Regions from separate parts of the Dorea formicigenerans genome, predicted to be linked through region 2. Evidence: a T-box and tRNA genes for the amino acid it is inferred to sense, from the RefSeq annotation. Region 2 holds a T-box; the other holds one or more tRNA genes.
What was found. A T-box is a leader RNA that pairs with one kind of tRNA and senses whether it is charged. The one in region 2 lies ahead of NQ560_RS01575 (valine--tRNA ligase), so its partner is inferred to be a tRNA-Val.
Positions count from the first base shown of each region.

Region 1: it has a tRNA-Val gene. The T-box ahead of NQ560_RS01575 (valine--tRNA ligase) is inferred to sense a tRNA for this amino acid. The anticodon was not compared.

Region 1 covers NZ_CP102279.1:1,345,739-1,356,743, reverse strand. The annotation lists gene NQ560_RS06670 (DUF4234 domain-containing protein) at 1-492, opposite strand, end outside; gene NQ560_RS06665 (GNAT family N-acetyltransferase) at 650-1,672, opposite strand; gene ispF (2-C-methyl-D-erythritol 2,4-cyclodiphosphate synthase) at 1,761-2,330, opposite strand; tRNA gene NQ560_RS06655 (tRNA-Met) at 2,514-2,587, opposite strand; tRNA gene NQ560_RS06650 (tRNA-Val) at 2,605-2,677, opposite strand; gene bilS (flavodoxin family protein BilS) at 2,749-3,252, opposite strand; cyclic di-GMP riboswitch class I at 3,394-3,469, opposite strand; tRNA gene NQ560_RS06640 (tRNA-Met) at 3,568-3,641, opposite strand; gene ftsH (ATP-dependent zinc metalloprotease FtsH) at 3,911-5,728, opposite strand; gene NQ560_RS06630 (APC family permease) at 5,866-7,248, opposite strand; gene NQ560_RS06625 (hypothetical protein) at 7,260-7,391, opposite strand; gene NQ560_RS06620 (hypothetical protein) at 7,388-7,669, opposite strand; gene NQ560_RS06615 (hypothetical protein) at 7,685-7,981, opposite strand; gene gdhA (NADP-specific glutamate dehydrogenase) at 8,225-9,559, opposite strand; gene NQ560_RS06605 (phosphoribosylformylglycinamidine synthase) at 9,848-11,005, opposite strand, start outside.
Region 2 covers NZ_CP102279.1:293,956-304,960, reverse strand. The annotation lists gene NQ560_RS01585 (bifunctional folylpolyglutamate synthase/dihydrofolate synthase) at 1-59, opposite strand, end outside; gene NQ560_RS01580 (LTA synthase family protein) at 60-2,213, opposite strand; gene NQ560_RS01575 (valine--tRNA ligase) at 2,229-4,883, opposite strand; T-box leader at 5,096-5,322, opposite strand; gene NQ560_RS01570 (AEC family transporter) at 5,877-6,821, opposite strand; gene NQ560_RS01565 (protein-ADP-ribose hydrolase) at 6,883-7,686, opposite strand; gene NQ560_RS01560 (DNA-deoxyinosine glycosylase) at 7,763-8,260, opposite strand; gene NQ560_RS01555 (phosphate ABC transporter substrate-binding protein) at 8,852-9,784, shown strand; gene pstC (phosphate ABC transporter permease subunit PstC) at 9,957-10,832, shown strand; gene NQ560_RS01545 (ABC transporter permease) at 10,822-11,005, shown strand, end outside.

The DNA.
Region 1 (11,005 bases), 1.1 Mb from region 2:
GATTCCTGAACTTCCATTCACGCCCTTGATCTGATCGCATTTTTCACCCATCTTGTACATCCAGTACCATCCATAGATTCCACATGTAATCAATGTGAACAGAAATACAAGTCCGCCTCCTGTCGCCTGTGTATCGCCACAGATCTGATTAACCTCGTCATTCAGCTTGATCATCCAGTAAATTCCATAGAGTCCGCATGTTACAATCGAAAGAATGACTGCAATCGCAATATTTCTCTCCTGGATTCCCGGGAATCTCTGATTCATGCCGCCTGCCGGGCCGCCATATTGATTCTGGTTTCCATAATTATTCTGATTTCCATATGCATTCTGACTATTATTCGTATCTGCACTTGTATACTGAGCCTGTCGTGGTACTTCGTATGTCTGCTGGCTTTGATTCGCATTCACATCAGCTAAAGCCGCTCCGCACTGTTTACAGAACTTTGCTCCGTCCTCACACTGAGCTCCACATTTGTGACAAAATTTCATTTCTCATTCCTCCTAAGTAAATCTATAAATATGCAGGGCAATATTTTTGTAAAATAATGCTTTGCCCGCCAATATTTACGATGACTACATCGTCTTTTTATCATAGCACATTTTCCTGTATTCGTCTATTGCAGAAATATGAAAAAGCATACTTGAATCAAACTGTTTCATTCAGATAAATCCTGGAAAGTGGAATAATCTTTTCAAGCTCCGATGCCATTCGTCCTGACATGGAAACTCCTTCTTCTTTACTGATTTCTTCTACCGTTTTTGCACCAAAGACAAGTTCTCCCAATGCACTGACCGGCAAAATACCTTCACTGGTTTCTGGCTTTCCATCCATAAGCATCAGTCCTGAAAACTCCGTTCCTGTCATTGTAACGTAACGGTTATTCTCCGGAATCAGTGGGTCTGTAATCTGAAAGCTGACTGCCATGAGACTTTTTAACTTCAACGACATCAACATTCTTCTGACATCTACGATCCGAATCATAATCTTCGGTTTTGCTTCCTTTTTTTCCACTTCTTCCGTCTCTTTAGATTCTTCATAATATGGTCTTACATCAACAATCTGTCCATCTTTTCTGTAGATGATAAGCTTTCCATCTTCACATGACAGCTCTTTCAGTAACCGTTCATAATAATTCTTATCACGCTTAGCGTAAACCTGGTATTTCCTCGCCAGTTCTTTCTGTGCCCAAGCTGAAATTTCATCACAATCTTTGTCTTCAGCCGCCTGTACAGTAATACTTTCCGCCAGTTTCTCCTCCGGAGCATAATATTCAATATTCTGTTCATACATCGTCCGGAAATCATGTGGCAGATAAATAGCCTCCGCTGCCGGCATCAGATAAGTAAATGTTACACCGGCCTGGTACATATCCAAAAGAGCCTCTCTTAAAAGTCCGGCCATATACCTTCTGCCACGGTATTCCTTTCTCGTTGCAACTGCCACAATGTAATAAGATTCCTTTTCAATTCCATTGACCATCAGTGTATATGGATTTAAATGCAGCATAGCCTGAATATCATCGTTTTCCCGAACAACATAAATTATATTGTCCTTCGTCTTCTCCTGATAATAATAATCTACAAAGCTTTTCTCGTCTTCCGAAAACACTTCTTCATAAAGCTTTCTCGTATCTAAATGCTGTGAAACTTCCAGCTTTTCAATTTTCATATGTCCTTTCCTCCAGCCACACTGTACATTTTACTTTATAATTCCAGATTATATAGATGTTGGGCTCAAAAGCACACAACTATGATACCTACGGATTCTGGCATCCACTACAGCCCGTACATCCGCCACAACTGCCTGCACAACCAGAACTTACATCCGCCGGACCGACACCGTAACTGTAATTCACAATCGTCTCAAGTGACGCAATTGCCTGTGCCGAAATACCTTCTCCGCTTCCGGTAAATCCAAGTCCTTCCTCTGTAGTTGCCTTAATATTCACCTGACTTACTTCAATTGCAAGGGCATCTGCAACATTTTTTTTCATCTGCTCAATATAAGGTGCCATCTTCGGACGCTGTGCAATGATTGTCGCATCAATATTTCCAACCACATACAGCTCATCATCAATCAGCTCCCGTACATACTCCAGAAGCTTTATACTGGAAATTCCTTTATATTTTGAGTCTGTATCCGGAAAATGCTTCCCAATATCTCCAAGCGCTGCTGCTCCGAGAAGGGCATCCATAATCGCATGGAGAAGCACATCCGCATCCGAATGTCCCAAAAGACCTTTCTCATACGGTATCTGGACACCTCCGATAATCAGATCTCTTCCTTCTACTAATTTGTGAACATCGTATCCCAAACCAACTCGCATTTTAATTCCTCCACAAAACTTTTTTTCATTCTCCATTGTCAATGTCTTTTTTTATTATACATGAGAGAATATTCAGAGTCAATGAACGGCCACTATAGCTAGAGTTTTTTTGCACAATAGGAAATGCAATTTCTTATACAAAAAAAAGAAATCTGCTTTTGCAAATTCCTTTTCTTATACAAGTAGCGGGAACTGGATTTGAACCAGCGACACCGCGGGTATGAACCGCGTGCTCTAGCCAACTGAGCTATCCCGCCATATATTGAGGTATATATGGGACCAATAGGGCTCGAACCTATGACCCTCTGCTTGTAAGGCAGATGCTCTCCCAGCTGAGCTATGATCCCATATCTTGTGGCTCTCTCGAACCGACTTCGTTAGTATACATCAATATAGTGAGTATTGTCAATAACTTTTTTTATTTTTTTATTATCTTTTTTAATTTTTCCAGATCGTCCATATCAGGATGCGACAATGCACAGTCAAAATTTGCAATCAACATATCAAGATTAGCTGGATGTTCCGGATTTTCTTTCATCTTTACATATCGTTCACGCACAGATTGTGGCATTTTCCCCTGGCACATATACTCTCCAATAACAGCATTGCTTGAATCAATGGATTGTTTGACTTGCCCGAGAATCTTTTCAAAATATACATCACTTCCACCAAACCCAGCCGTTCCAAACAGAAAAATCTTCTTGTTTTTTAGTTTCGCTAATAATTCTAATGTCTTGGTATCCGCGCTCCCTTTGTCAGTCCAAAATCCGATATACAACAAATCGGATGGAGGGATCTTTGAATCATTCTCCCCAAAATAATCACACTTATCTTTTGGCAATATTTCATAGACTGCATCAGCCAGCTTCTTTGTATTACCAGTTGAACTACTGAATACGATTGAATAATTTTCTTGTTCCATAATCTCATCGTCTCCTTCTTTGTTTGATTTTTGCTGTGCTAAACTCTCTCCAGATTATGTTGTAACGCATCAATCAAATCTTTAATAACAATTGGCTTGGATAAAAATCCATCCATACCAAATAGACAGTGTGCATCCTTTTTTTACAACTGGCTACCATTTTACAGGTCCTATAGCTTTGCGTCGCAGACTTTCGTCTGTTTTGCCCAAAATATTATTTTAATTATAGCACTTCTTATTTTCTCATGTCTATATTTTTCTATGGCAAAGTATAAAAAGAAAAAAAGAACTCACAATGTGAATTCTCTTTCCAAGTAGCGGGAACTGGATTTGAACCAGCGACACCGCGGGTATGAACCGCGTGCTCTAGCCAACTGAGCTATCCCGCCATATTTATATTCGCTGCTCTCTTGAACCAGCTTCCTAAGTTTACAATAAGATTCTACTTTCGTCAACAACTTTTTTTCAATTTTTCAATTTTTTCTACATTTGCAAAAATTTCATCTTTTATTTCGTCCCTCGCATCAGTAAATACCTGTGTTCCAATAGATACTCAAAAGAAAAAGCGAGTCTGTGCGTGGAATCCGGTTTTACCTCGTAGATATATTTTCCCGAACTCCTGCACATTCTCGCTGAGTGTATTCACTCCTCTTCCTGATCAGGCGTTTAAAATATTCATGAATTCTTCTCCTGTAATCGTTTCTTTCTCATACAGATACCTTGCCAGATCGTCCAGTTTTTCTCTGTTCTCCATCAATATTCCAGCTGCTTTTTCATGTTCACTTCGAACAACTTCCACAACCTTCTCATCAATCTTTGTCTGCGTCTCTGTCGAACAGGTCAGGGAAGAATCTCCTCCCAGATACTGATTCGTCTGCACTTCCATTGCAACCATATCAAAATCACACGTCATTCCATATCTTGTGATCATAGCCCTTGCAAGCTTGGTTGCCTGTTCAATATCATTGGAAGCTCCCGTCGTGACTGAACCAAACACAATTTCTTCCGCTGCCCTTCCTCCTGTAAGAGTCTCAATTTTATTCAGGATTTCTTCTTTTGTCATCAGATAATGATTGCCTTCCTCGACCTGCATCGTATAGCCAAGAGCCCCCGACGTTCTGGGAACAATGGTAATCTTCTGTACCGGAGCTGAATTAGTCTGTTTTGCAGCCACAAGCGCATGCCCGATTTCATGATATGCCACAATCCGCTTTTCTTTATCTGTCAGGATCGCATTTTTCTTCTGATATCCGGCGATAACAACCTCAATACTCTCCTCCAGATCTTCCTGCGTTACAAATTTACGGTTGTCACGAACTGCACGAAGTGCTGCTTCATTTACAATATTAGCAAGTTCCGCTCCAGAAGCTCCGGAAGCCATACGTGCCACTTTATTATAATCTACATTATCACCAACTTTTATTTTCTTTGCATGAACCTTCAGGATATCTTCTCTTCCTTTCAGATCAGGAAGTTCTACCGGCACACGTCTGTCGAACCGTCCCGGTCTTAAAAGAGCCGGATCCAGGGATTCTGGACGGTTCGTTGCCGCAAGAATGATCACACCCGTGTTGTCTTCGAATCCGTCCATCTCTGTCAGCAACTGATTCAAGGTCTGCTCACGTTCATCATTTCCACCTATCTGTCCATCCCGCTTCTTACCGATTGCATCTATCTCATCAATAAACACAATACATGGTGCTTTTTCTTTTGCCTGTTGAAACAGATCACGCACCTTTGATGCACCCATACCAACGAACATCTCTACAAATTCAGAACCGGACATGGAGAAAAATGGAACATTTGCCTCACCGGCAACTGCTTTTGCAAGCATCGTCTTACCTGTTCCCGGAGGTCCTACAAGAAGAATTCCTTTCGGCATCGATGCTCCGATTTCTTTATATCTGGCCGGGTTATGAAGATATTCTACAATCTCGCTTAAATTCTCTTTCGCCTCATCTTCACCTGCAACATCACGGAAACGGATTCCCTCGGATGATTTCACATAAATCTTCGCACTGCTTTTTCCCATTCCGAAAGACATGGCGTTTTTTCCACCGGCCCGCTTCATCAATTTTCTGGACATGTATTCTCCCAATGCTACAAAAAACAAGATTGGAAGCACCCAGGATAAAATATTAACCAGGATCGGAGATGACTGATCAATTTCTTCTCCGTAAAAAGAAACATCCGCTTCATATAATCGTTTCGTCAGATCCGGATCATTGACCATCGCCGTTTTGTAAATGGTCTTCCCGTCTTTTCCTGTAAATAAGATCGTATTATCCTGTTGCTGCAATTCTACTTTTTTTATCTCCTTTTTCTCGGTCATAGAGATAAATGTTCCATAATCTACATCTTTGATCTGCTTTTCCTTTATGTAAGGCATCGCAATAATGTTAAATAGTATCAGGATAATCAGCACAATCGTATAATAAAACATCAACGGTTTTTTCGGCCGTTTCACCTGTTCCATAATCATTCCTCCATTCTTTCAATATCGAATTCAATTTTCTTTTATATGGTAACAGTTTTTGTCTGATTATTCTAGTTTTATATTATGAAAATTGTATGAATTTCGTAAAATAAAAATATTAAAGTACAATCTTCCGATTATAATTCCTTCGGTTTCGGCCACTTCTGAGTACCGGCTTTTAAGAACTGTGATTTATCTATAAACTTCAGTCTCCTTTTCAAGAACCAGACAGATGCCAGGAAATAAAATGCAACTCCGCCTAGTATATTAATCCAATAACCCAGATACATACCCAGCAGCGTCATACCGATCAACACTGCTGCGATCAATGCAGGTACCGGATGGATTGGTGCAACATATCCACGCTCAATCGTTCCAAGGGGATACATTTTCCGGAACCGGAACATCATGATCACTGTCAGCACATATACCATCAACGCTGAAAATATAGAAAATGTAACAACCTGATCCAACATTCCTGTAAATGCAAATGCCATAGATATCGGCAGTAAAAATACAGTTGCCCGGTACGGTGTCTTATATTTCGGATGTGTCTTTGCAAATATCGGCGGAATCAGCCCATCTCTTGACATTGCGAACCAAGCTCTGCTTGCATCGTTAATGCAGCCATTTGCTGAAGCCAGACACGCCATGATCGTGCCAACAAACAATGCAATGATAACATATAATTTTCCAGTTGCCAGTGCCGCGTCGTACAACGGATATGCAGACTCACCAAGCTTTTCTGCCGGGACAAGACCTGAGCACACAAACCATGTTGTAGTAGCACCAATCAGCAGCACAGACAAACCTATCATAGTTCCCAGTGGCAAAGCTCTGCTGGTAGACCTGCATTCTTCTGCCGCCAGTGCTCCTCCTTCGATTCCCAGGAAAAACCAGACTGCAAACTGCATGGCTGCAATAATTCCAAGATAACCATATGGAAGTCCATCTGTCATTTTTTTCAAATTAATCAAAGTCATCTGTGGATCATAAAAGCTTGTTGAAAATAATAAAATAAATATCGTCACAAATGCAACTGCCGTAATCACAAAATTCAGGGTCAAGGTTGCATAGACACCTCGGTAATTCATATATGTCAGCACAAGCAGACTTAATATGATAAATGGCAGCGCTTTCACATTCGGGTTCAATGATTCAAGTATCTGTCCGACGACCAGAACATCGGCCGCTTCCAGCATTGCATATTCCAGCACAAGCATCAGCCCTACGTTAAATGCAGCTAAAGGTCCAAGCATATATTTCGCCATTGTATACTGTCCGCCTGCCTCCGGCATGACAGAACCCATCTCCGTATTCATCATCACGATCATGACATAAAGCATGGCTACCGTCCAAAGTGCAATAACAGAACCAATCGATCCTCCTTTTGCGACCGTAAAATTCCATCCCATGAACTCTCCAACAAGTACAATTCCTACTCCAAGAGCCCAGATATGCATTGGTCCAAGAACTTTCGAAAGTCCCTGACTCTTTTCATTTGTCTTTTCTTTCTCCATAAGTATGCCTCTTAGTCTTTCTTTTCAAGCTTTTTCTCTTCTCTGTTCCTTTTTTCCACTTTTATCAGATCACTCAAGATCAAATAAAGAAATACTGCACATAATACCCATGCTGCAATATTTATAATTGTCCATATGCTCATACCTGTTCCTGCTCCTTTTCGCTATATTCCAGTTCAATAATTTCCTTTAAATCTTTTTTGCTTCTTTTCACAAGAAATGTTACATATGCTGCCAGCGCAACTACAACCGGCACCAGTGTAGATACCTTGATCACATATGCTTTTCCTGCCTCCTTGACACCTGCAAGATTTTGAAAAAGCATCGTCACAAGCAAAACCACAAAGCATAGGATCATTACGAAAAACACATCTATCACTTGCATTATTTTTTCATTTTTCGTCTCTTTTTTATTTTCCATCTTCTGTCACTCCTACTACGCATCTTTCTTCTGCAATTTCAAATTTTCAAGATCCTCTTTATAAATCACATCTTTGTTTCTTTTTAAGTGTCTGTAAACTGCAAAAAGTCCGAGGGACAATGCACTTCCAGTCACCAACGCAATACAAATCATAATTGTTCTTGTAGTAGAATCTCCCGCTACCTGTAAAGCCTGTCGTAATATCGTACTTAAAATACACCACATAAATATTGCAAACCCTGCCAGAAGAATGCAATCCCTGTGGTAGACTTTCTGGATTTCCGCCTCAGACACTTCCATTTTTGAGCCCATTTTTTTCATCCTTTCTGTATAAAATTTTCCGCACGCTTTTTAATGTTATCGTGATAACATTAGTTGTTTATATTATACTCTTTTATGTATAAAATTCAATTATTTTTTTAATAAGTGGAAAATCTTTTGAACATAAAATACTGATTCTGCCGGAGATTTTTTGCATAACAGGAAATAAGATTCCTGTTATGCAAAAAAAGAAAGCCCCGTAAATCCGGGACTTTCCAAATATTTTAGTACTTTTTATACAATTCCCTGAGCTGTCATAGCATCTACAACTTTCTCAAATCCTGCAATGTTAGCTCCTGCTACGTAGTTACCTTCCATATCGTAACGTTTTGCAGCATCTACCATGTTGTGGCAGATATTTACCATGATGTTCTTCAGTTTTGCATCAACCTCCTCGAATGTCCAGCTAAGTCTCTCACTGTTCTGTGACATCTCAAGAGCAGATGTAGCAACACCACCGGCATTCGCTGCTTTTCCAGGTGCAAAGATTACACCGTTCTCCTGCAGATACTCAGTTGCCTCGTATGTAGTAGGCATGTTAGCACCCTCGCATACAGCTACACAACCGTTTGCTACTAACTGTTTTGCATCCTCTAAGTGAAGCTCGTTCTGTGTTGCACATGGAAGAGCCAGATCTACCTTTACAGACCATACGCCACGTCCCTCATGATACTCTGAGTTCGGACGATAGTTCTTGTACTCTGTCAGTCTTGCGCGTTTTACTTCTTTAATTTCTTTCAGAGCTGCAACATCAATTCCTTCTGGATCATATACCCAGCCTGTAGAATCGCTGACTGTAACAACCTTAGCTCCAAGCTCCTGAGCCTTCTCTGTTGCGTAGATTGCAACATTACCGGAACCGGATACTGCAACTGTCATACCCTTGATATCTTTTCCGTTGAGTTTCAGAAGTTCCTCTGTCAGATACAGAAGTCCATAACCTGTGGCTTCTGTTCTTGCTAAAGATCCACCGTAACTTAATCCTTTACCTGTAAGTACACCTTCGTATACTCCGCGGATTCTCTTGTACTGACCAAACATATATCCAATCTCTCTTGCGCCTGTTCCGATATCTCCGGCCGGAACGTCAGTGTCAGCACCGATATATTTGCAAAGTTCTGTCATAAAGCTCTGGCAGAATGCCATAACTTCTCTGTCGGATTTTCCCTTAGGGTCGAAATCAGAACCACCTTTTCCTCCTCCGATTGGAAGACCTGTCAGTGAGTTCTTGAATACCTGCTCAAATCCAAGGAATTTGATGATTCCAAGGTTTACGGAAGGATGAAGGCGTAAGCCTCCTTTGTATGGTCCGATTGAACTGTTGAACTGTACACGGTAACCTGTATTTACCTGAACCTGTCCATTATCGTCTACCCATGGAACACGGAATTTGATCTGTCTCTCAGGCTCAACCAGTCTCTCAAGCAAAGCGTCTTTTCTGAATTTCTCCTCGTTTGCTTCGATTACCACTCTCAATGATTCCAATACTTCTTTTACTGCCTGGTGGAATTCTGGCTCAGCAGGGTTCTTTGCCACTACTTTTTCCAGTACTTCATCAACATATGACATACCTTTGTACCTCCTGAAAAAATGTTATTATGAAATTTAAAGCGCCATATTTCTTGATTTATTTGCATTCATCATTCAAAAAAGAAGGACGGCAAAACCGTTCTTCTCCTTCGACGCTTTTGTCCTTTAATATTGTAAAGTATTTTACTTTATAACACAAGATTTTTTTTGCAAAAAAATGTTATTTTTATATTTTGTGCAATTTTAATTTTCATTTCCTGCATAATTTTGTATTTTTGCCGAAATACAGAACAAGCGCCTGCAAAATTTGCAAGCGCCTGATTATTTTTATTTAAAATATTTCACTCCAGACTCAAAGATCTTCAGATCCTGTTCTCCGTAAATGTTCATTGCAACGGAACGTCCACGTCTTTCTGAATGGGCCATTTTACCAAATACTCTTCCATCCGGGCTGGTGATACCTTCGATTGCAAGATAGGAACCATTAATGTTCCATGTCTCATCCATAGATACATTTCCCTGTGGGTCGCAGTACTGAGTTGCAACCTGTCCATTTGCGATCAGCTTGTCAAGCCACTCTTTACTTGCAACAAAACGTCCCTCTCCGTGAGATGCCGGGTTTGTGTAAACTCCGCCAAGCTTTGCTCCGGAAAGCCATGGAGACTTGTTGCTGACTACTTTCGTGTACACCATCTTAGAAATGTGGCGTCCAATTGTATTGTAAGTCAGTGTCGGAGAATCCTCTGTCTGTCCTGTAATTGTTCCATTTGGAACAAGTCCCAGTTTTACAAGAGCCTGGAATCCATTACAGATACCAAGTACCAGTCCGTCACGCTCCCCAAGAAGTTTCTCAACCGCCTCTTTCATCTTCGCATTCTGGAATGCAGTTGCAAAGAATTTTGCAGAACCATCCGGTTCATCACCAGCGCTGAATCCACCTGGGAACATGATCATCTGAGACTGCGCGATTGCTTTTTCAAATACATCGACAGAATCTACAATATCAGAAGCACTCATATTGCGGAATACTTTTACGATTGTTTTTGCTCCTGCTCTCTCAAAAGCTCTCTTACTGTCATACTCACAGTTTGTTCCAGGGAATACCGGAATAAATACAGTCGGCTGAGCGATCTTGTGTTCGCAGATATGTACTTCTTTTGTATCAAAAAGACCTGTGTCAATCTTCTCGTCCTGTCCCTCTGCTTTGGAATTTGTAGCAAATACGCTCTCCAGTGTACTCTCCCATGCTTTTTGAGCATCTGCAAGGGCAATCTTTGTATCTTTGTATTCAAAATTCTGCTCTTCTGTCACTTCACCGATGACTGTGTAATCAATCGTCAGTCCATCCAGCTTGTCAGCCGGAACTTCAGCAATCAGATCTCCAAATGCAGGTGCGAACAAGTCTTTTGCCTCTACGCTCGCATCTAATGTTACACCCATGCGATTACCAAATGCCATCTTGCTGACAGCCGGAACGATTCCGTG
Region 2 (11,005 bases):
TTCGGAATGCTTTCGATATACTCGACTGCCTCCTTGTAGTTAACAGGCTTACTATTCATTTATTTTTCCTCGTTTTCCTGTTCTGTCCAGGATTTTGTTGTATCAGTTCCTGTTCCTTCCTGCCTTACAAGCTGTCCGCCCTGGTAAATGTATTCGTCCGTCGTTCTGAAGATTGTATTGCTGGATCCTACCTGGCTGACAGTGATAACATCTCCCTCGCTAAGCTCTGTGCTTGGAAGAACGATTCGTGTATTATTTAAAAATGTACTCTTTTGCTTCTCGCCATTGACGTAAACCTTACTTGACTTCGTAAAGTTCTCGCCATACAGGCTGTAGCCTTTTTCCAGATACGGAACGATGTTCGTCAGCGTAGCGTCCTTCACACCCATTTCCATATGACCTTCCGTAATCGGCGGATTGCCCTTGTAAACATACTGCTTGCCATACAGAATATCATACTGGAGAAGCTCTAAGTCTGACAGGTAATTCTTGGAATTCTGTCTCTGCTGATGATAATTGAACAATGTTCCGGAATGAATATCCAGGCGGTTCATCACATCCGCCATTAGCTGATAAGCCGGAATATTTCTATCCTGCTGTTCCAGTCCGATGTTATCCCAGATCACATAATTTGTGTTATAGAGATAACGGCTCTTTAAATCTTCTGCGGTAAGTCCCATAGTCGGTAAATGGTCTCCGTAGAATACGACAACTGCAGGTTCTCCACGATCTTCCACTGCTTTCACAAGATCTCCTGCAAACTGGTCCATCTCATAGACCATGTTTACATAATATTCCCATTTATTCTTCTTTGCTTCGTCATCGATACCTTCTACTTTGATCTTCGGATTCTCAATCAGCTGCTCCTCCGGGTAATCTCCATGTCCCTGCACACTGACGGTAAATACGAAATCCTGCTGCTCGGTCGTATCCATAGCTTCCATAATATTGTCTACCAGAACCTCGTCCTTTGCCCATCCATTTGGCGTAAGCTGAAGAATATTCATAAACTCTTTACTTGTAAAACTGTCAAATCCCATATGATCATAGACTTTTGCACGACTGTAGAAGTTACCTCCGTTATTGTGCAGTCCATGAGTACCGTATCCCAGTGCTGAAAGAGCTGTTGCAGCACTCTCACATGGCTGGTTCTTGACAACTGTTTTATACGGATACTCTCCAGGTCCGAAGAAACGCATATTCATTCCTGTCAGCACTTCGAACTCTGTATTCGCGGTTCCGGCTCCTACAGACGGAACTTTGAAATATCCAGAAGAATAATTCTTGTACATCTCATGCAGATTCGGGCATGCATCTTCGCTTGTTGTGAAAAATTCCGCCTCATCTACATCAAAATAAGACTCTAACTGAACCACAATGATATTCGGAAGATCATCAGAGGCACGCCCTGTTTTATTCTCGGCCATTTCTCCGTTATTCGTAATCTGATCAATAGTCTCCTTATTATAATCATTCGGCTCATCGATTCCTGTATTAAATACACTGGACATAAAGCAGTACGGAAGTCCGTAATCCTCATAGGCAAACGCAATATTTCCAAAGTATGTGGAAAGCACTCGCTTATCAATTGCCTGATCTGTTGTGAAGCTGAATAACATGGCACATACAGCCACTCCGGCAATTGCCAGAAGCCGGTGTATTTTTCCTTCATACTGACCACCGCGGCGCCACATGGAAATCAGCCATATAATGACCGCTGCAATTCCCACCAATACGATCACGATCTCAAATCCATTGAAATAATTGTTGATCAGGCTGACCGCATCGGTTGCTACCTTCAGGTCCTGGGCATTGAACGGTGTCACTCGCTTCATCAGCATGTAACCGTTACAGATTCCAAGAATCATCCAAAGTACACCGATAATGATTCTTGCGAACACCCTTCGCCGGAACAGGTATACCACCGTAAATGTCATAAATATCATAAATGCATTGTAAAGGAAGACGAGTGGTGTCTGTGTCATATAGCTCCATGCCTGAACAAGTGAATGTCTTGAAATTGCCTCAATTGCAAAGTTGATCAGACATGCTAAAAGCGCGTGAAATATCAGAGAAAACCGGTTCATAAACTGATAGACAGGTTTCATCTTCTGCGCAAATGCACCATTTCTTCTCTCTTCCAGTATTCTTGCCCTTCGCTCTCTACGTTCCTTCCAGTATGCTATAACCTCTTCCTTTCGCAGCTTTTTCATAATATCCCCTTACATTTATTTTTTCTGTAATCCAGCAAGACGCTCCTTGACCTGAGCAAGCATCTGCTCATATTTTTCTAGTTTCTCACGCTCTTCCTGTACCTTTGCAGCCGGTGCTTTGCTTACAAACTTCTCGTTATTCAGCATGCCGTTGGAACGTGCAATCTCTTTATTCAGGCGAGTCTCTTCTTTTGTAAGACGCTCTTTTTCCTGCTCAAAATCGATCAGCTCCTCAAGCGGCACATAAACTGTTGCATCCGGAACTACTACAGACACTGCATCGTCTGCGATACCGCTCTTGTCTGCCTGTACAATGAAGTCTCCGGCAGATGCCATCATCATTGCAGACTCTTTTAATACTGCAAGACCTTTCGCCAGCTTCTCGTCCTCGCATACAACGTAGATCGTTGCCTTTCTGGAATTTGGAACATTCATCTCGGAACGGACGTTTCTAACACCTCTTACGATTTCTTTGTAATGGTTCAGAATGTTTTCATTCTCTGCGTCATTCCATTTTTCCTCATATACCGGCCAGCTTGACATCATCAGTGACTCTTCTTCTGGAACCAGTTTGCTGTAGATTTCCTCTGTAACAAATGGCATGTATGGGTGAAGAAGCTTCAGTGCATCACCAAGAACTTTCTTCAATGTCCAAAGTGCAGCGTTCGCACTCTTCGGATTCTCGTCTGCGTGGTAGATTGCATATTTTGAAAGTTCAATGTACCAGTCACAGAACTCGTCCCAGATAAAGTCATAAATCTTGGAAAGTGCAATTCCAAGCTCGAACTTATCTAAGTTCTCTGTTACATCTTTTACCACATTATTGCATGCAGATAAAATCCAGCGGTCTGCAGGTCCCAGATCCTCTGCCTGTGGCTCTGTGATCTCTTTTCCTTCCATATTCATAAGAATATATCTGGAAGCATTCCATACTTTATTTGCAAAATTACGGCTTGCCTCTACACGTTCGTTGTAGAAACGCATATCATTTCCAGGAGCATTTCCTGTAATCAGTGTCATACGAAGTGCGTCTGCGCCGTACTGATCGATAATATCCAGAGGATCGATACCATTTCCAAGTGATTTACTCATCTTGCGTCCCTGAGAATCGCGAACAAGTCCGTGAATCAGTACTGTGTTAAATGGTGCCTTTCCTGTATGTGCATATCCTGAGAATACCATACGGATAACCCAGAAGAAAATGATGTCGTATCCAGTTACAAGTACATTCGTTGGATAGAAGTAGTCAAGATCCTCCGTCTCATGTGGCCAGCCAAGTGTTGAGAATGGCCAAAGCGCAGAACTGAACCATGTATCCAGCGTATCCTCATCCTGTTTAAAATGTGTACAACCACAATGTGGGCATTTTTCCGGTGCTTCGGAAGCTACTACGACTTCTCCACAATCCTGGCAGTAGTAGGCTGGGATTCTATGTCCCCACCAGATTTGTCTGGATATGCACCAGTCACGGATATTCTCAAGCCAGTGCAGGTAAATCTTATCAAAACGCTCTGGTACAAACTTAAGCTCACCATTCTTGATCGCCTCAATGGCTGGTTTTGCAAGCTCTTCCATCTTTACGAACCACTGCTGTTTGATCATTGGCTCTACCGTTGTATGACATCTGTCGTGAGTTCCTACATTATGAGAATGTGGAACAACTTTTACAAGATATCCCTGCTCTTTCAGATCCTCTACCATAGCTTTTCTTGCTTCGTAGCGATCCATGCCTGCATATTTTCCACCATACTTCTCGTTGATCGTAGCATCATCATTCATGATGTTAAGTTCTGGCAGATTGTGACGTTTTCCAACTTCAAAGTCGTTAGGGTCATGTGCCGGTGTGATCTTAACAGCACCTGTTCCGAACTCTTTGTCTACATAATAATCTGCAACAATCGGAATCTCACGGTCTGTCAGTGGCAGCTTACACATCTTTCCAACGATATCTTTATATCTCTCATCATCCGGGTGAACTGCAATTGCAGTATCTCCCAGAAGAGTCTCCGGACGTGTTGTTGCAATCTCAAGGAAACGGTCTGTTCCTACGATTGGGTACTTAATGTGCCAGAAGAATCCGTCCTGCTCTTCATGCTCTACCTCGGCATCAGACAGGGAAGTCTTACATACCGGACACCAGTTGATGATTCTGGATCCTCTGTAAATGAATCCTTTTTTATGAAGGTTCAAGAATACTTTCTCAACTGCTTCAGAACATCCCTCGTCCATTGTGAAACGCTCTCTGTCCCAGTCACAGGAAACACCCATCTTTTTAAGCTGTGATGTGATAGTTCCGCCATATTCTTCTTTCCACTGCCATGTTCTCTCTAAGAATTTCTCACGGCCAAGTTCTTTTTTATCAATACCTTCGTCTTTTAACTGATTGGTAACCTTTACTTCTGTAGAAATAGCCGCATGGTCTGTTCCCGGAATCCACAGTGCATTGTATCCCTGCATTCTCTTGTAGCGGATCAGGATATCCTGCATCGTATTGTCAAGAGCATGTCCCATGTGAAGCTTACCGGTAATATTCGGTGGCGGCATTACGATTGTAAATGGTTTCTTACTTCTGTCCACTTCTGCGTGGAAATACTTATTTTCGCACCACTTCTGGTACAGTTTGTCTTCAATCTCTTTCGGATTGTAAGTTTTCTCCAAATTCTGACTCATAGTCTCCTCCTCAAATACGTGTTTCCTGGTTCATGTTTTCACACATTTTTCACATTTCAGGGCAAAATATAGAATGTGCCCCAGCACATTCTGGCGCCTGCGGTGGTCGCTTGCGGTACCATCATTGTACGCCGCAGTGCGCATCCTGCCGGAGGCTTTTTTATAATTAGGAAATGCATTTCTTAATTATAAAAAAAACGCCCTTTATTCTCACAAAGGGCGATTGATTCGCGGTACCACCTTTATTATATAGAAGAAACTCCTCTATACATCTCATCCTATTCTTTAACGGGAACGACTCCGGGACCGCCTACTGTGACTTCAGCGTTCCTGCTCCAAAGCTACCTTCTGCATCTCTGTTCTTGAGTGCCTCGCAGCCAATGGGCATCTCTCTCTGTCAGAACGACCTATGCATACTCCTCTTTTTCAACGCATTTAACTGGTTTATCAACCATGAAACTACAAAATATCATAGCCACAGAAGTCCTGTTTGTCAAGGTTTTTAGGGAATTTTCAGAAAACCTTAAGAGACCGCATCAAAAGGGGATCTCGAAAGCTGAGTGATTTTCTATTGTTGCTGCGCCGCTTATCTCTGTGAGATTATGCAAACTCGCTGATGGCTCAGGCAGTGCATAATCTCACAGGCTATGCTCGCACCAATTTCGAAAATAACTCCATGCTTTCTTGAGACCCTTTTGATGCTTTTGTATTGTGATATCCACTACTGTATAGGAAATCTGTTATTTTTCAGTAGATATATTATGCAATCGCTTCTATTATTATCTGTTATACAATTACTTTATAGTTCGGCATCTCTCTCTTCTCCGTCATAAGTTGTCAGTTTAATAGGAGTATCTTCTGTGACATCTGCGTGTATTCCTACGGTGTACTCTATATTTTCTTTGAGTTGTTTTAAGCAGGTAGAACCGCCTGCCGGGATTGTTTCTGTCCGTTCTTCTTCGCCGTTATAATGAGAGAAATTAAGCTTCTTTATTACACGATTCCTAAAGTTTTCAATATATACAGCCACCCGGTCAATGTGAATGCACTGAACATAGTGGTAAGCATTACTGTACTGGCAGTAAGGACACCTTCATGTCCCATATTTTTTGCCATAACATAACTACTTACAGTCGTCGCAGATCCGAGCATAACAAGGATTGCAACGATTTCTTCATTCTTAAATCCCAGCCCGGCTGCGATTGGCAGAAAGACTGCCGCAAATCCGACAAGCTTCATAACAGCCGCCACAATAGACGGTTTGGCTTTCGCGGAAGCTTTGTGGATATCAAAGGTCGCTCCCATTGCCATAAGTCCCATCGGAGTTGCCATGTTTCCAATACTTGTCACCGTCTTCGCCGGGATTCCGGAAAATGGAAGACGGCAAGCCGACCAGAGAAGTCCAATCACAATTCCAATAATAATCGGGTTGGTAATAATTCCTTTTAAAGTTTTCTTTAATACCTCTTTATCAATCTTGCTCTGTCCTGGTTTGAAAAAGGACAGAACAACAACCGCCATAATATTATAAAGCGGAACACTGCCGATGATCATGACTGGCGCCATACCCGCATTTCCATAAATATTTTGGATAAATGCAATACCAAGAAGCGCCGCGCTGCTTCGATAAGAAGCCTGAATAAATTCCCCACGGATAGACTTATCCTTCCAAAGACAGGAAATTCCCGCTGAAATTATAATACAAATCAAGGTTACAATAAAACAAAATATAACAAATTTTACATTCCAGACTTTCGAAAAATCTACTGTCGCAAGATCCCCGAATAATAATAACGGCAACGGCACTTTAAATACGAATTTATTCATTTTCGAGGCAAACTCCTCATCCATCCAGCCTATATGACGAAAAAAAAGTCCCAGGATCATCATTAAGAATATAGGACCTGTCGCATTTAAACAAAAAAATAAATTATCCATCTACAACCTCCAGATAAAATCCAATTGGGGACGGGGTTTTTTCAAAAAAACCCCGGTACCGCTAACAAAAAAGTTTCTTGTATATATTAAAATCTTGCTCTTTGAACACGTTAAAGATCACACGTTCGATGCTGGTTTTTGTTAAAAACCGGTCAACCGTGTCTACTGCGATTTCTGCTGCCAGTTTATTGGGAAAATGGAATTCTCCGGTTGAGATGCAACAAAATGCTATGGATTTTAAACTTGATTTTTCTGCCACTTTCAGGCAGTTGAGATAGCAGTCTTTTAGCTGCTCTTTTTGTTTTTCTGTTACTGCCAGTCCGACAATTGGTCCTACTGTATGTATGACGTGTTTAGCCGGAAGGTTGTAGCCTTTTGTAATCTTTGCTTTTCCTATCGGTTCTTCGTGTCCTTGTTCTGCCATGATTTCTGCACATTCATTACGAAGCTGAATTCCTGCCGCCGAGTGAATGGCGTTGTCGATGCAGCCATGACATGGTACAAAACAGCCGAGAAGCTGGCTGTTCGCTGCATTTACTATTGCATCTACGCCTAATCTTGTAATGTCACCGCGCCACAGGGATATGCGGTCACTGTTCTTAATCTCTGAACATGGATATTCCTGCTCGATTACTGGAATATCGTTGCATGTCACGATTCCTTTTTCCTCTGCTTCTTCCTGTAAAAGTTCATCTTGCAATTTTTCATATTCTGCTGATGCATGTCCCGGATAACGGACATTCATGAGACTTCGAAGAAGACGCCTTTGTTCTCCCTCATCGATTGGATCCGGAATACTGGCATAGCCTTGATTTTCCTGTTTCAGATATTGTATTAACGTGCTGACTTTTTGCTCACGTGTCATAAGCTTCCTCCTGTTAAAATAAATATTCAAACTCCTAATTCTAAATCTACCTTAGCCTGTTTATTAGTAAGTTTTCCTATCTAATGTATTCTTGTATCACTGAATAAGCCTCATATAGTTCTTCGTAGCTCACCCGACAGTTCGCAGGGCTTGTGGAAGGCAGGCAGATGATTTCAATACCCGTATCTTTGTAGCAATAGCGTCTGTACAGTTGTGCTGCTTTTTGACCGGTTGCAAAGATTGCCTGTATTGGTGCTTCTTTTAGGATAAGATTCATGTCATTTGGTTTTGGATTACGGATGCTGCTGTCATTTGCTCCCCGAATCTCACAGCCTGCCAGTACATCCCATACTGCGATATGATTGCGCAAGGCAAATGTGATTTTATCTTTCTTAGTCTCCGGCACTTCCTCTCCACATACATCTGACAATACTTTCCAGAACCGGTTTCTTGGATGCCCGTAATAAAATCCTACTTCCCGGGATTTGGGGGATGGCATCGTTCCAAGCATCAAAACTTTAGATTCTTTATTATAAATTGGTTTAAATTCATGTGTTACATGTTCTACTTCCATAATCCAACTCCATTTACGCATACTCTGACATTTTTGCTGCGAGGTGCGCGTCATGCAATTGCATGACATACTTCTATTGCGCACCTCTGCAAGTCTACACTCCGTTTCGGTCGGCGCAAAACCATTGTCCACCGGACAATGTGCGCCTTGCCGGAGGCTATATCATGCAAATGTATAACATAATTCTACTGCGCACCTCTGTAAATCTACGTTTTTTCGTCCCTAATCATAGCATAATTTCTTGTACCAGTCACTCTGTTTTCCTTTTTATCCATATGTTACTTGTATGTTGTTTGTTTTTTCGTCTGCATGATTTGTATTAACAATTTATTCACATTTCGTTTCATCGGCTTGTCATAAATACACTTGCTTTGAGTTCTTCATCTATATTTTTTATTAATTTTTCTTTATTTTAGAATGTATTAATTGAGAATATCCAACATTTTTTCTCATATTTTCTATTAATTCTACATTTCAATCGATTTTATCTATAAATATATATTTATTATTAACTTTATCTATTTGTAAAGTTTTTGTAAACAAGCTATAATATCCACGTAAACTTTAAAAAGTGATCGGGAGGTATTTCTAATGAAAAAGAAAGTATTATCAATTCTCCTTACAGCCGCTATGGTAATGTCCATGGCTGTAGGATGCGGCTCTAACAAATCAGCGTCCACAGACGCAAAAGACGACACAAAGACAGAGTCATCTGCTGATGGGGAAAGCAACCAGATTCTGTTCAATGGTTCTTCTACACTGGCACCGGTTATTACTTCTATCGCAACGAATTTCTTCGATACATATGGAACATGGAAAGCTTATGATTCCTCTCTTCCAGATGAAGATATTGCAATTTATGTTTCCGCAGGTGGTTCCGGACAAGGAACAAAAGCTGTCATCGATGGTACATCTACTTTCGGTATGGTAGCAAGAAGTGTAAAAGATGAAGAGAAAAAGGCGATCAAAGACGAGAAAGAATATCAGGTTGGTATCGATGCTCTTACAATCGCTGTAAACCCTGAGAACCCTGTAACTAAAATTATTGATGACCTTTCTACAGAGCAGATTGTAAGCCTGTTCTCCGGTGAATATAAAACATGGAAAGATCTTGATGCTTCTCTTCCAGATGAGGAAGTCGTAGTTATCACTCGTGACATTAACGGTGGTGCCCACGAAGTATTCCAGAAGAACATCATGGGTGATACAGAAGTGAAATCTGATGCTATCCAGGCTTCTTCCATGGGTGAACTTGTTCAGGATATCATCGACAATCCATATGCAATCGGTTATGCATCATTCGGTGTTGCTAACCAGAATGCCGGAAAAGTTGTTACTATGAAAGTAAATGGTGTTGAGCCTACAAAAGAGAATATCATCAATGGTTCTTACATCATTCAGAGACCTCTGCTGTTAGTTGGTTCCGGTGAACCTACAGCTGTTCAGCAGGCATTCTTAGACGTAGTTCTTGGAGACGAAGGTCAGAAAACTGTAGAAGATATGGGATTCATTCCTATGAACTAAGACTTTTATTTCAATCCAAAGAGGGTGTGTCACATGCACACCCTCTTCTTTATATATGAATGTCTCTTGCATAACACGCATTGTAGCTTATAATGAAAATGTTACAGGTATCGGTCACAGGCGTTTTAATATGCCAAGGTCTATTCTCTATACAAATTAGAAAGGACATCTTATGTTAAGAAAACTACCAGATAAAATCAGCAGATTCCTTATTTACCTCACTGCGTTTGGAGTTAGCGCACTGATGGCTATTATGCTGATCCATATCATAAAAGAAAGCATTCCCGCTTTTTCAGAACTAGGGATAAAAATGTTTCTCCCTTCTACGGAATGGCGGCCTGTCAGTGCAAACCCACAATTTGGACTACTGCCTGCAATTACAGGAACTTTATACGTATCGTTCATTGCAGTAGTCCTGGCTCTGATTTTCGGCGTTGCCTGCGCATGCTTTCTGAATTTTTATCTTCCAGAAAAAATAGCCGCTGTCTTTCTGGCTTTTATCGACTTGGTTGCCGGAATTCCTTCCGTGATCTTTGGATTTATCGGACTTACTGTCCTGGTAAAAAGTTTTGCCACACAATTTCATATGGCAGCCGGACAATGTATTCTCGCTGCCGGGATTGTACTGGCAATCATGCTGCTGCCATTCGTTATCTCGACCTGTCACGAATCTATTCGCGTTGCACGTACACAATATGAACTGACAGCACTTGCACTCGGCTTTTCCCGGGAAATAACTCTGGTCAAAATCATTTTTCCGGCAATCCGCCCAGGCATCGTTGCCGGAGCTATGATGGCTTTCGGGCGTGCACTTGGCGAAACTATGGCAGTTATGATGGTCATTGGAAATTCTCCGATCTTCCCGAAACTTCTTGGTCGTGGTCAGACCTTGCCTTCCCTGACTGCACTGGAAATGGGAAGTATCGAGTACGGCAGTCTCCATCTGTCCGCACTTTATGTTGCAAATGTTGTGTTACTGGTCATTTTGCTGGTCGTACTGGGAATCGGCTATCTTTTGAAGAGGAGGTTAGCAAAACATGAATTCTAAGGTATCCAAATATTTGATCCGCATTGTTCTGATCTTGCTTGGACTAAGTGTCATTGGCGTTACACTGTTCCTCTTCCTGTACGTATTCTGGAAGGGAAAAACTGTCATGAGCCTTTCTTTCATTTTGGACAAGCCTGCCGGTGTACCAATCGGGACTGCCGGTGGAATTTTCC